DNA from 3 places in the Methylorubrum subtropicum genome. Region 1 is predicted to be linked to each of the others. Evidence: predicted binding sites of a transcription regulator. Region 1 holds the regulator's gene; each other region holds the start of a gene.

Region 1 (3,273 bases):
TCGATCTCAACGAGCTGCGCTCGCGGGTCGGCATGGTGTTCCAGAAGCCGACGCCGTTCCCGATGTCGATCTACGACAACGTTGCCTTCGGCCTGCGCCTCTACGAGAAGCTGCCCAAGGCCGAGCTGGACGTCCGCGTCGAGGAGTCCCTGCGCAAGGCCGCCCTGTGGGACGAGGTGAAGGACAAGCTCAAGCAGTCCGGCATGGGCCTGTCCGGCGGCCAGCAGCAGCGTCTCTGCATCGCCCGCACCGTGGCCCAGCGCCCGGAGGTCATCCTGTTCGACGAGCCGACCTCGGCGCTGGACCCGATCTCCACCGGCCGCATCGAGGAGCTGATCGAGCAGCTGCGCTCCGAGTTCACGATCGTCATCGTGACCCACAACATGCAGCAGGCCGCCCGCATCTCGCAGTTCACCGCGTTCATGTATCTCGGCGAGCTGATCGAGTTCGACGCGACCTCGAAGATCTTCATGAACCCGGCCAAGCGCCAGACCCAGGACTACATCACCGGCCGCTTCGGCTGATCCGTCCCCACTTCGTGTCGTGACGCGTTCGTCGCGACGGATCGGCTCCACCGGAGAGTTCGAGATCATGCCCGAGCATATCGTTTCCTCCTACGACAACGACCTCGAGAACCTGCGCCGCTCCATCGCCGAGATGGGCGGCGTCGCGGAGAAGATGCTGGCGGAAGCCACCGAGGCGCTGGTGCGCCGCGACACCACTTTGGCCCAGGCCGTCATCGTCGCCGACAAGCGCCTCGACACGCTCCAGCGCGAGATCGAGGAGCGCTCGGTGCTGCTCATCGCCCGGCGCCAGCCGCTCGCCATCGACCTGCGCGAGACCATTTCCGGCATCCGCGTCGCGGGCGACCTCGAGCGGATCGGCGATCTCGCCAAGAACATCGCCAAGCGCGTCGTCGCGATCAGCGATCAGGCCCAGCCGCAGAAGATCGTGCTCGGCGTGCAACACATGAGCGACCTCGTGCAAGAGCAGCTCAAGAACGTGCTCGACGCCTATGCCAGCCGCGACACGGCCGCCGCCCACGACGTGTGGGAGCGGGACGGCGCCATCGACGCGCTCTACAACTCGCTGTTCCGCGAACTCCTGACCTATATGATGGAGGACCCGCGCAACATCTCGTTCTGCACGCACCTGCTGTTCTGTGCCAAGAACGTCGAGCGCATCGGCGACCACACCACCAACGTCGCCGAGACGATCCAGTATCTCGCCACCGGCGAGGTGCCGACGACCGAGCGCCCGAAGAACGACGCCTCGAACTACGCCACCGTCCAGCCGGGCGCCTGAGTAGACTTGAACCTGCCTGGTCTTCGCGCGACCCGTGTATCGGCGCGCGCGGGGGCCGACGTGAGACGCTGTTTGCAGGGTAGACTTGGCGCGCGGGACTGGATTCCCGCGCGCGCCTCGGTCACCGTTGCGGTGATCGGAGAGGTTCTCGGCAAACCATGCGAATGGGACAACGTTCGATGACGAGCGCGCGCATCCTGATCGTCGAGGACGAGGAATCGCTGACCATGCTGCTGCGCTACAACCTCGAAGCCGAGGGCTTCGTGGTGGACGTGGCGGTCCGCGGCGACGAGGCGGACCTTCGCCTGCACGAGACCACCCCCGACCTCGTCCTGCTTGACTGGATGGTGCCCGGCCTCTCGGGAATCGAGCTGTGCCGCCGCATCCGCGCCCGCCGCGAGACCGAGCGGCTGCCGGTGATCATGCTGACCGCCCGTGGCGAGGAGGCCGACCGGGTCCGCGGCCTCTCGACGGGGGCCGACGACTACGTGGTCAAGCCGTTCTCGGTGCCGGAGCTTCTGGCCCGCGTGCGCTCGCTCCTGCGCCGCTCCAAGCCCGCTCATGTGGCCGACATGCTGACCGCGGGCGACATCGAGCTCGACCGGGTGAGCCACCGCATCCGCCGCCAGGGCCGCGAGATCCATCTCGGGCCGACCGAGTTCAAGCTGCTCGAATACCTGATGCAGAGCCCCGGCCGCGTCTTCTCCCGCGAGCAACTGCTCGACGGCGTGTGGGGCCACGACGTCTACATCGACGAGCGCACCGTCGACGTCCATGTCGGCCGCCTGCGCAAGGCCATCAACCGCCCCCGCCAGAGCGACCCGATCCGCACCGTGCGGGGTTCGGGGTATTCGTTCGACGAGATGTTCGCGGTCGCCGATTAGTTTTTTGCAAGTATCCTCCCACCCAACCCCCTCATCCTGAGGTGCGAAGCGTAGCGTAGCCTCGAAGGAGGGCTCCAGGAATCGCGCGCGAACTGGAGCCCTCCTTCGAGGCCGCTGCGCGGCACCTCAGGATGAGGGGGATGGGTGGGACGAGCGGACGCTCAATAGTTCACCGTCGCCCGCAACCCGATCACCGTCGCATTGCGGATGCGCCGCCCGCTGGCATCCGGCAAACCACCGCCGGGGCGCATCACGTATTGCAGGTCCGGCTGGAGCGTGAAGCCCGGCACGATCTCGGCCTGATAGGTCGCCTCGATTACCGTCTCGCTGCTGCGGATCGGGCCCGTCCCGGTGCCGAGGATGACGGCGTCGCGGTCGAAGCCGCGGGCAGCCGGGGAAATGCGCGAGTGGATCACGCCGAGGCCCGCGGTGTCGTTGGGGCGCCCCGGGATCAGCCCCTTGTAGGCCACGCCGGCATCCACGTAGAGGTCGATCAGGTTGCGGTCTCCGGGCACCGCTGACAGCCGGACGAAGGCCGAAGCGCCCTCCCCCGGCGCGCCGGGCTCGTTGAAGATCGTCTGGTCGAGGATGGCGTAGACGCCGCTGTCGCCGCGAAAGCGCCGGGCGATGCCGCTGGCCTCGGGGTCGGCGAGCAGCCGCCCCTGCACGCTGTCGAGCCGCGGGCTGTCGAAGCGGCCGAAATGATGCCACGCGCCGAGCGTCGCCGTGCCGGGCAGGCCCGTGGTGCCGGGCAGCGACGGGTAGGCGTAGGCCGCCTCGCCGATCAGCAGCGCCGGATCGTTGACGCGGAAATCCGTGCCGTGGCGGTTGCGTCGCTGCGGATCGGTGCCGTCGTCGACGCGTGGCGTGCCGGCCGGGTCGCCGTTGAAGATCGCGGCTTGGAACGAAAGGGCGTCGGTCGGCACGTATTTCATCCGGATCGCCGGGGTGGCGAGCGGATAGATCGGCCCACCGCTCGGCATCACCACGGCGCCGACATTCGGCCAGCCGAAGCCGGCGTTCAAAAAGACCACGCCCGACTGGGCGATGGCGAACTCGGTGTCGGCCGAGACCTGCCCGACCT
Region 2 (3,273 bases), on a different contig from region 1:
CGCGGCTCCTACATTGCGCCCGGCGCGGTCTTGATGCCGAGCTTCATCAACCTCGGCGCCCATGTCGGCGAGGGCACCATGGTCGACACCTGGGTGACCATCGGCTCCTGCGCCCAGGTGGGCAAGAACTGCCACATCTCGGGCGGGGCCGGCATCGCGGGCGTGCTGGAGCCGCTCCAGGCCAACCCGGTCATCATCGAGGACAACTGCTTCGTCGGCGCCCGCGCCGAGGTGGCCGAGGGCGTTATCGTCGGCGAGGGCTCGGTGCTGTCGATGGGCGTCTATATCGGCGCCTCGACCCGCATCATCGACCGCACCACCGGCGAAACCTTTTACGGCCGCGTCCCCCCGTATTCCGTGGTGGTGTCCGGCACGACACCGGGCAAGCCGCTCCCCGACGGTACCCCGGGCCCCGGCCTCTACTGCGCCGTCATCGTCAAGCGCGTCGACGCCGGCACCCGCGCCAAGACCGGCATCAACGAGCTGCTGCGGACCTGAGAGGGCCGGCTACGCCGTCATTGCGAGGCGGAGCCGAAGCAATCCAGCGCTCCGCACTTTCCGGAGATGTCGCGCCGCTGGATTGCTTCGCCCGAGCATCGGCCCGAAAAGTGGTCACCGGTTTTCGGAAAAAGCCGATGCGGCACAGCTTCGTATCGCTCGCAATGACGGCGTGAGAGGGCAACGCGAAGCGGTCGAATGGAAAAAGCTCTGACCACCCGCATCCTCGACCTCACCGTCGCGGGCCATCCCGTCCCGACGCCCTGCCTGGAGATCGGCAAGGGGCCGGCCGTGCTGCTGCTGCCGGCGCTGTCCTCGATCTCGGCGCGGGAGGAGATGCGGCCGCTCGCCCGCGAACTCGCCGCGGACCATCGCTGCCTCGTGCCCGACTGGCCGGGCTTCGGCGCCCATGCGCGGGCCCGCGTGCCGCTGGAGCCCGCGACCTGTCACGCCTTCCTCGACGCGCTGCTCGCCGCCGCCCCCGGCCCCTACGCCGTGGCGGTCGCGGCGGGGCATGCCGCGCCCTATCTGGCGGCCGCCGCGCGGCGCCATCCAAAGGCGTTCGGGCGGCTGGTGCTGGTGGCGCCGACCTGGCGCGGGCCGCTGCCGACCGCGATGGGGCCGGCGCGCGCCCGCTGGTTCGGGCGCATCCGCCGCGCGGTCGAGATGCCGTTGGTGGGTGAAGCGCTCTACCGCATCAACATCAGCCCGCCGATCATCGGCCGGATGATGCGCGCCCACGTCTACGCGGATGCCGCCCACGTGACGCCGGAGGTGATCCGGGCCAAGCACCGCATCACCCGCCAGACCAACGGGCGCTTCGGCACCGCCGCCTTCGTCACCGGCGGGCTCGATCCGGTCGCCACGCGCGAGGATTTTTTGGGCCTGTTCGGCCCCGACCTGCCGCCGGTGCGGGTGCTGCGGCCGGAGCGGGCGCCGCGCCGCTCGGGGGCCGAGATGGACGCGCTGATCGTGGCCGGCGGCGTCGAGGCCCGCACGGTGCCGGGCGCGCTCAGCCCGCACGAGGAGTTTTCGCAAGAGGTGGCCGCCGCGATCCGCGCCTGAACCCTCGGTTCAATGGAGACACCCGAGAAAGGCTGTCATCCGATGGCATATGGCAGGACTGTGACATGGCTGTCGCACGTCCATCATAGAGAGCTTCGGATTTCTCCAGTATCCGACTCCCGAGAGTGCCTCGTCCGATGCTCCGCCCGCCGGTCCGTCTCGCCGCCCTGCTGACCGTCCTGCTGGCCCCCCCCCTGGCCGCGCAGACCCAAACCCTGCCGCAACCGGCCCCCCCGCCGGAAAAGTCCGCGCCCTCGCTCGACAAGGACAAGCTGAACCCGTCCGCGCCCGGCCCGAAGGCCTATCTCACCGAGGAGACGGCGCCGAGCCTTGTCGCGATCCTGCCGCCGCCGCCGGGCGGCCATTCGGTGGCCGAGGCCGCCGACCGGGCGGCCTTCAACGCGACGCGGGCCTACCAGGGCACGCCGCGCTGGGCGCTCGCCACCGACGACGTCGCCGAGGGCGGCGCGGCGCTTCTCGAAGACTACGCCTGCGTGCTGGGCCAGCGGCTCGACCAGACCCGCGTGCCCGACCTGATGCGCCTGCTCGACCGGGCCCGCCTCGACATCGCGCGCGCCACCCGCGAGGCCAAGCGCCGCTACCGCCGCCTGCGCCCCTTCGTCGGCAACGAGGCGCCGATCTGCGTGGTGCGCTCGCCCGAACTCGCCGACAGCTACAGCTACCCTTCGGGCCACGCGAGCCAGGGCTGGGCCTACGGGCTGATCATGGCCAACCTCATCCCTGAGAAGGCGACGCCGCTCCTCGTGCGCAGCCGGCTCTACGGCGAGAGCCGGGTGGTCTGCGGCGTCCACTGGCTGAGCGACGTGGTGGCGGCCCGCACCGGCGCCTCGGCGCTCGTCGCGGTGCTGCTGGCCGATGCGGGCTTCCGCGCCGATCTCGAACGGGCCAGGGCCGACCTGAAGCGGGCACTCAGCGCGGGCGGCCCCAAGCCCGATCCGGCGATCTGCGCCCGCGAGGACGCCGCCGCCCGCCAGCCGCTGCTATAAATTCTTGTGCCGCATCGGCTTGTCCGAAAGCCGGCGGCCACCGTTCTCGGGCCGATGCTCTGAAACGGGACGCAGACGCAGGATTCTGCTAAGGCGCGCCCGCCCGAAGCACGGGCGCTACGGCAGCCGGCGTGGACCCGCCTCCCTCTGACCCCCTCGACCCTTCCGACCCAGAACAATATCGACACCGCCCTGAAGGGAGCCTTCGCCCCCTTCGCCGGCCGGCTGCGGCTCGATTCCGATCCGGCCGCGCTGACGCTCGCCGAGCAGGCCGCCTGCGGTGGGCTGTCGGATGCGCTCGCCACCTTCGCCGACGCGCATCCCGGCGGCGAGCGGCGGGCGGTGGCCTCGCTGTGGAGCGCCTACCTGTTCGCCGGGCTGATCGCGCCGGGGCTGGCCGCGGGCGCCCGGCTCGGGCTGGCGCTGCCGCCGGAGCGGTTCAGCCTCGCCACCGGAACCGGCCTGCCCGACGCCTTCCATCTCGCGCCCGAACTGCCGTTCCCGGCCGCACTGCCGGCCCAGGTCGATCGCCTGCTCACCGAATGCGTCGCCCCGGCGGTGCGCTGCCTGCGGGCCGAGACTGGGCTGTCGGTGCGGCTCCTGTGGGAGAATGCGGGCGGGCACCTGTTCTGGACGCTGTCGACGCTCGCCCGCGAGACCCCGGAGCGGGCCGGCGCGGTGCGGGAAGCGCTGCTGGCGCTGC
Region 3 (3,273 bases), on a different contig from region 1:
CGAGGCGGGCGACCTGTTCCCGCGGCTCGTAGCGGAACTCCGCCGGGCGGCGCACCGGCAGCGGCACCGTGAGGGCGAGGCGGGCGGCGGGACGCGCGACTGGGGCGGGCGCCTCGGCCGGGGCGGCGATGTCGGGGGCGAGTTCGGCGACCTGCGGCGCGGGCGCGACCGGCTCAGGCGGCCGGAAGGCGGTGTCGAGGGAGGCCGACAGCGTGGTGCGCGGCGCGAAGCCGGGTGCGTCGAGGGTCGGGTTGGGATCGAGCATCCAGGCGAGGTCGGCGGCCGGCAATGCCTCGCTCGCCTCGGGCGTCTCGGCGGCGGCCTGGAGCGTCGCGGTCTCGGTCGGGGCGGGCGCCTCCCGCTGCCGCAGCAGGCCGGCGAGCGCGAGGCCGCTCAGCGCGGTGACGGCGAGGACCGCGAGGCCGGGCCGGCGCCGGGGGCGGCGGACGGGCCGGGCGGACTGGCCCTGGACGAGCGCGGCGATGTCCATGCGGGGTACTCGGCAACGCGGGGGTCCCACACGGCCGCCCGCCCTCCCCCGCGGACGCGCGGGTGAGGCCCGGGAGGGCTTCGCCGTTAGGAAAGGGATAACCTTAAGCCTTCGTCATTGAACGGGATTTTGGTTAATGGCAGCTAAAAGCCCGGTGGTTTTCGCCTCGCAACCGGGCCCGGAGCCGGCCGTCGTTCGGATTTGCGCCCTCCGGCGAGGTTGCAAGGTCGGCCCTCGAATTTCATCCGCTCCGATGCGTGCGTCGCGGCACGTCACGCCGGGCAAGCGGTACCTATATTCGACTTACGCAAGACGAAACGATGTCGGATGGTCCGGCATCACTGCGTAAGGAGTTTCGCGATCACCATGAAGACCCGTATTGCCGCCGCCGTCGCCGCGATTGTTCTCGGCGTTGCTGCTCCGGCCTCGTCCGCCCTGGCTTTCGATGCCGGCGCCCCGAAGGGACGCTACACCTCGACCCTTCCCTACGACGTGACGACCACGGGCTCGATCAACGGCTCCGATGGCCCCCTCTACGACCGCTGCCCGATGAGCTCGGCGGCGGAGGGCAACGCCAACCAGCAGCACTTCCCGACCAAGCAGTACGGTCAGGTCTCCGGCGGCTACCGCTGCTGATCGCCGCCTCGGGAATGGGAGATCACATGATGAAGGCGTTTTCCTACGGCATGATCGGCGTGTTCGCCTGCGGCGTGGCGATGACGGTGATCGGCTCGGCCAACGTGCTGCTCGGCTCGTAACGACCGAGCCGTAAATCTTGAGAGTTTCGAACGGCGGGGCGCGAGCCCCGCCGTTTTCGTTCGTGCCGCAACCGGGCCCGCCGCGACCGGGCTCGGGTGTCGCCGCACGCCGAACCGGTCATGCGAGCGTGATCGGCGTTTCACATGCCTGTCACGAGCCGCTGTTTTAGCAAAGCCTGAACAAAAAGCGTCCCGCTTGAGCGATGCACGACGCCGTCATGCGCGGCCGATCATCCGGGACGTCATACGAAATCTGGCGGACTTCGAGGCTGCACGACGACCGGACCGAATAATTGGCCGGCTCATCTTGCCGTCTTCAGAGGGGGATGACGCTCGTGCGTACCTATGAGATCCAGGGCTCGGGAGCGACCTCGCCGGTCAACGGCACCAGCGTGACGACGAGCGGCGTCGTCACCGCGGTCGATTCGAACGGCTTCTACATCCAGGACCCGACCGGCGACGGCAACGCCGCCACATCGGACGGGCTGTTCGTCTTCACCCGCACGGCCCCCGCGGTCACGGTCGGCCAGCTCGTGGAGGCCACCGGGCTCGTCGGCGAGTTCCTGCCGAGCGGGGCGGCGCGCGGCAGCCTCACGACGACGCAGCTCTCCGCCACCGTCGCGGGTTCGGTGCAGGTGCTGGCCCAGGCCGAGCAAGCCCCCGACATCGCCCCCGTCCAGATCGGCGGCGCGGGCGGACTGCTGCCGCCAACCGAGAACCTCACGGACGGCGTCGCCTTCTTCGAGAGCCTGGAGGGCATGCTGGTGACCGTGAAGGCGCCCGTCGCCACCGGCCCGACCAGCAGCTTCGGCGAAATCTTCACGATCGTGGACGACGGCGACGCCGCCAACGGCGCGAGCGCGACCGGATTGACCCCGCGGGGCAACCTCCTGACCGATCTCGGCAGCCTAAGCTTCGGCGACACCGACGCGGCAGGCGGCGACTTCAACCCCGAGCGCATCCAGATCGACGACGATTCCGGCCTGCTGCGCGGCTTCACCACGCCCGCCGTCGATGTCGGCGCCCGGCTTTCCGACGTGACCGGCATCGTCACCTACGAGTTCGGCACCTATCAGGTCAGCGCGACGCAGGCCTACACGGTCGCCGAGCCGAGCCCGCTGACGCGCGAGGACGGCACCCTGTTCGGCTCCGCCAGCCGTCTGCTGGTCGCGAGCTACAACGCCGAGAACCTCGACCCGAGCGACGGCGCCGCCCGGTTCGAGCGCGTCGCCTCCGAGATCCTCGGCGCGCTCAACGCCGCCGACATCGTCGCGCTCCAAGAGGTGCAGGACGGCAACGGCCCGACGAACGACGGGCTGACCAGCGCCGCCGCGACCCTCCAGGCGCTGGTGGACGCCCTCAACGCGGCGGCACCCGCGGGCGTGACCTACGCCTTCATCGACAACCCGTTCATCGGCGACGGTACCAACGGCGGCCAGCCGGGCGGCAACATCCGCACCGCCTTCGTCTACCGCACCGACCGAGTCAGCCTCGTCGAGGATTCCCTGCGCACGATCGGCGCCGACGGCGCCCCGCTGACCGCCGCCGACGCGAGCCAGCAGACCGACGTCCAAAACCCCTTCTTCGGCTCGCGTCCGCCGCTCGCCGCCGACTTCACCTTCAACGGTCAGACCGTGACGGTGGTGAACAACCACTTCACCTCGAAGGGCGGCAGCGCGCCCCTGCTCGGCTCAGACCAACCGCCCTTCAACGCGGGCGAGGTGCAGCGCGCCGCCCAAGCCCAGGCCGTCAACGGCTTCGTCGATCGCCTGCTGGCGCGGGACGCAGGTGCCAAGGTGATGGTCGTGGGCGACCTCAACGAGTTCCCCGGCGAGCAGCCGCTGAGCGTCCTGAAGGGCGAGGCGAGCCTCACCGACTATTCCGTGCCGGGCAGCGACCCGATCGATGCCACGGCCACCTACACGCCGGGCGGCACCGCGATCCTGTCCGACCTCATGGACTCGCTGCCTGAGGCCGAGCGCTACGACTACGTCTTTGAAGGCAACTCCCAGACGCTGGACCACG

What was found. The regulator PhoB, encoded in region 1, activates phosphate uptake and scavenging genes when phosphate is short. The targets are predictions, from matches to a motif close to TGTCATNNANCTGTCAT.
Region 2: the regulator PhoB is predicted to act here: its motif matches at 1,634-1,650, upstream of AAHG03_RS09935 (acid phosphatase).
Region 3: the regulator PhoB is predicted to act here: its motif matches at 1,387-1,403, upstream of AAHG03_RS09305 (choice-of-anchor I family protein).

Annotation. Positions count from the first base shown of each region.
Region 1 is NZ_JBBXMW010000003.1:272,296-275,568, forward strand. It holds gene pstB (phosphate ABC transporter ATP-binding protein PstB) at 1-524, shown strand, start outside; gene phoU (phosphate signaling complex protein PhoU) at 592-1,305, shown strand; gene phoB (phosphate regulon transcriptional regulator PhoB) at 1,485-2,189, shown strand; gene AAHG03_RS06210 (carbohydrate porin) at 2,351-3,273, opposite strand, start outside.
Region 2 is NZ_JBBXMW010000005.1:209,084-212,356, forward strand. It holds gene dapD (2,3,4,5-tetrahydropyridine-2,6-dicarboxylate N-succinyltransferase) at 1-498, shown strand, start outside; gene AAHG03_RS09930 (alpha/beta fold hydrolase) at 697-1,563, shown strand; gene AAHG03_RS09935 (acid phosphatase) at 1,701-2,570, shown strand; gene fhuF (siderophore-iron reductase FhuF) at 2,913-3,273, shown strand, end outside.
Region 3 is NZ_JBBXMW010000005.1:76,111-79,383, forward strand. It holds gene AAHG03_RS09295 (DUF2778 domain-containing protein) at 1-490, opposite strand, end outside; gene AAHG03_RS09300 (hypothetical protein) at 857-1,126, shown strand; gene AAHG03_RS09305 (choice-of-anchor I family protein) at 1,584-3,273, shown strand, end outside.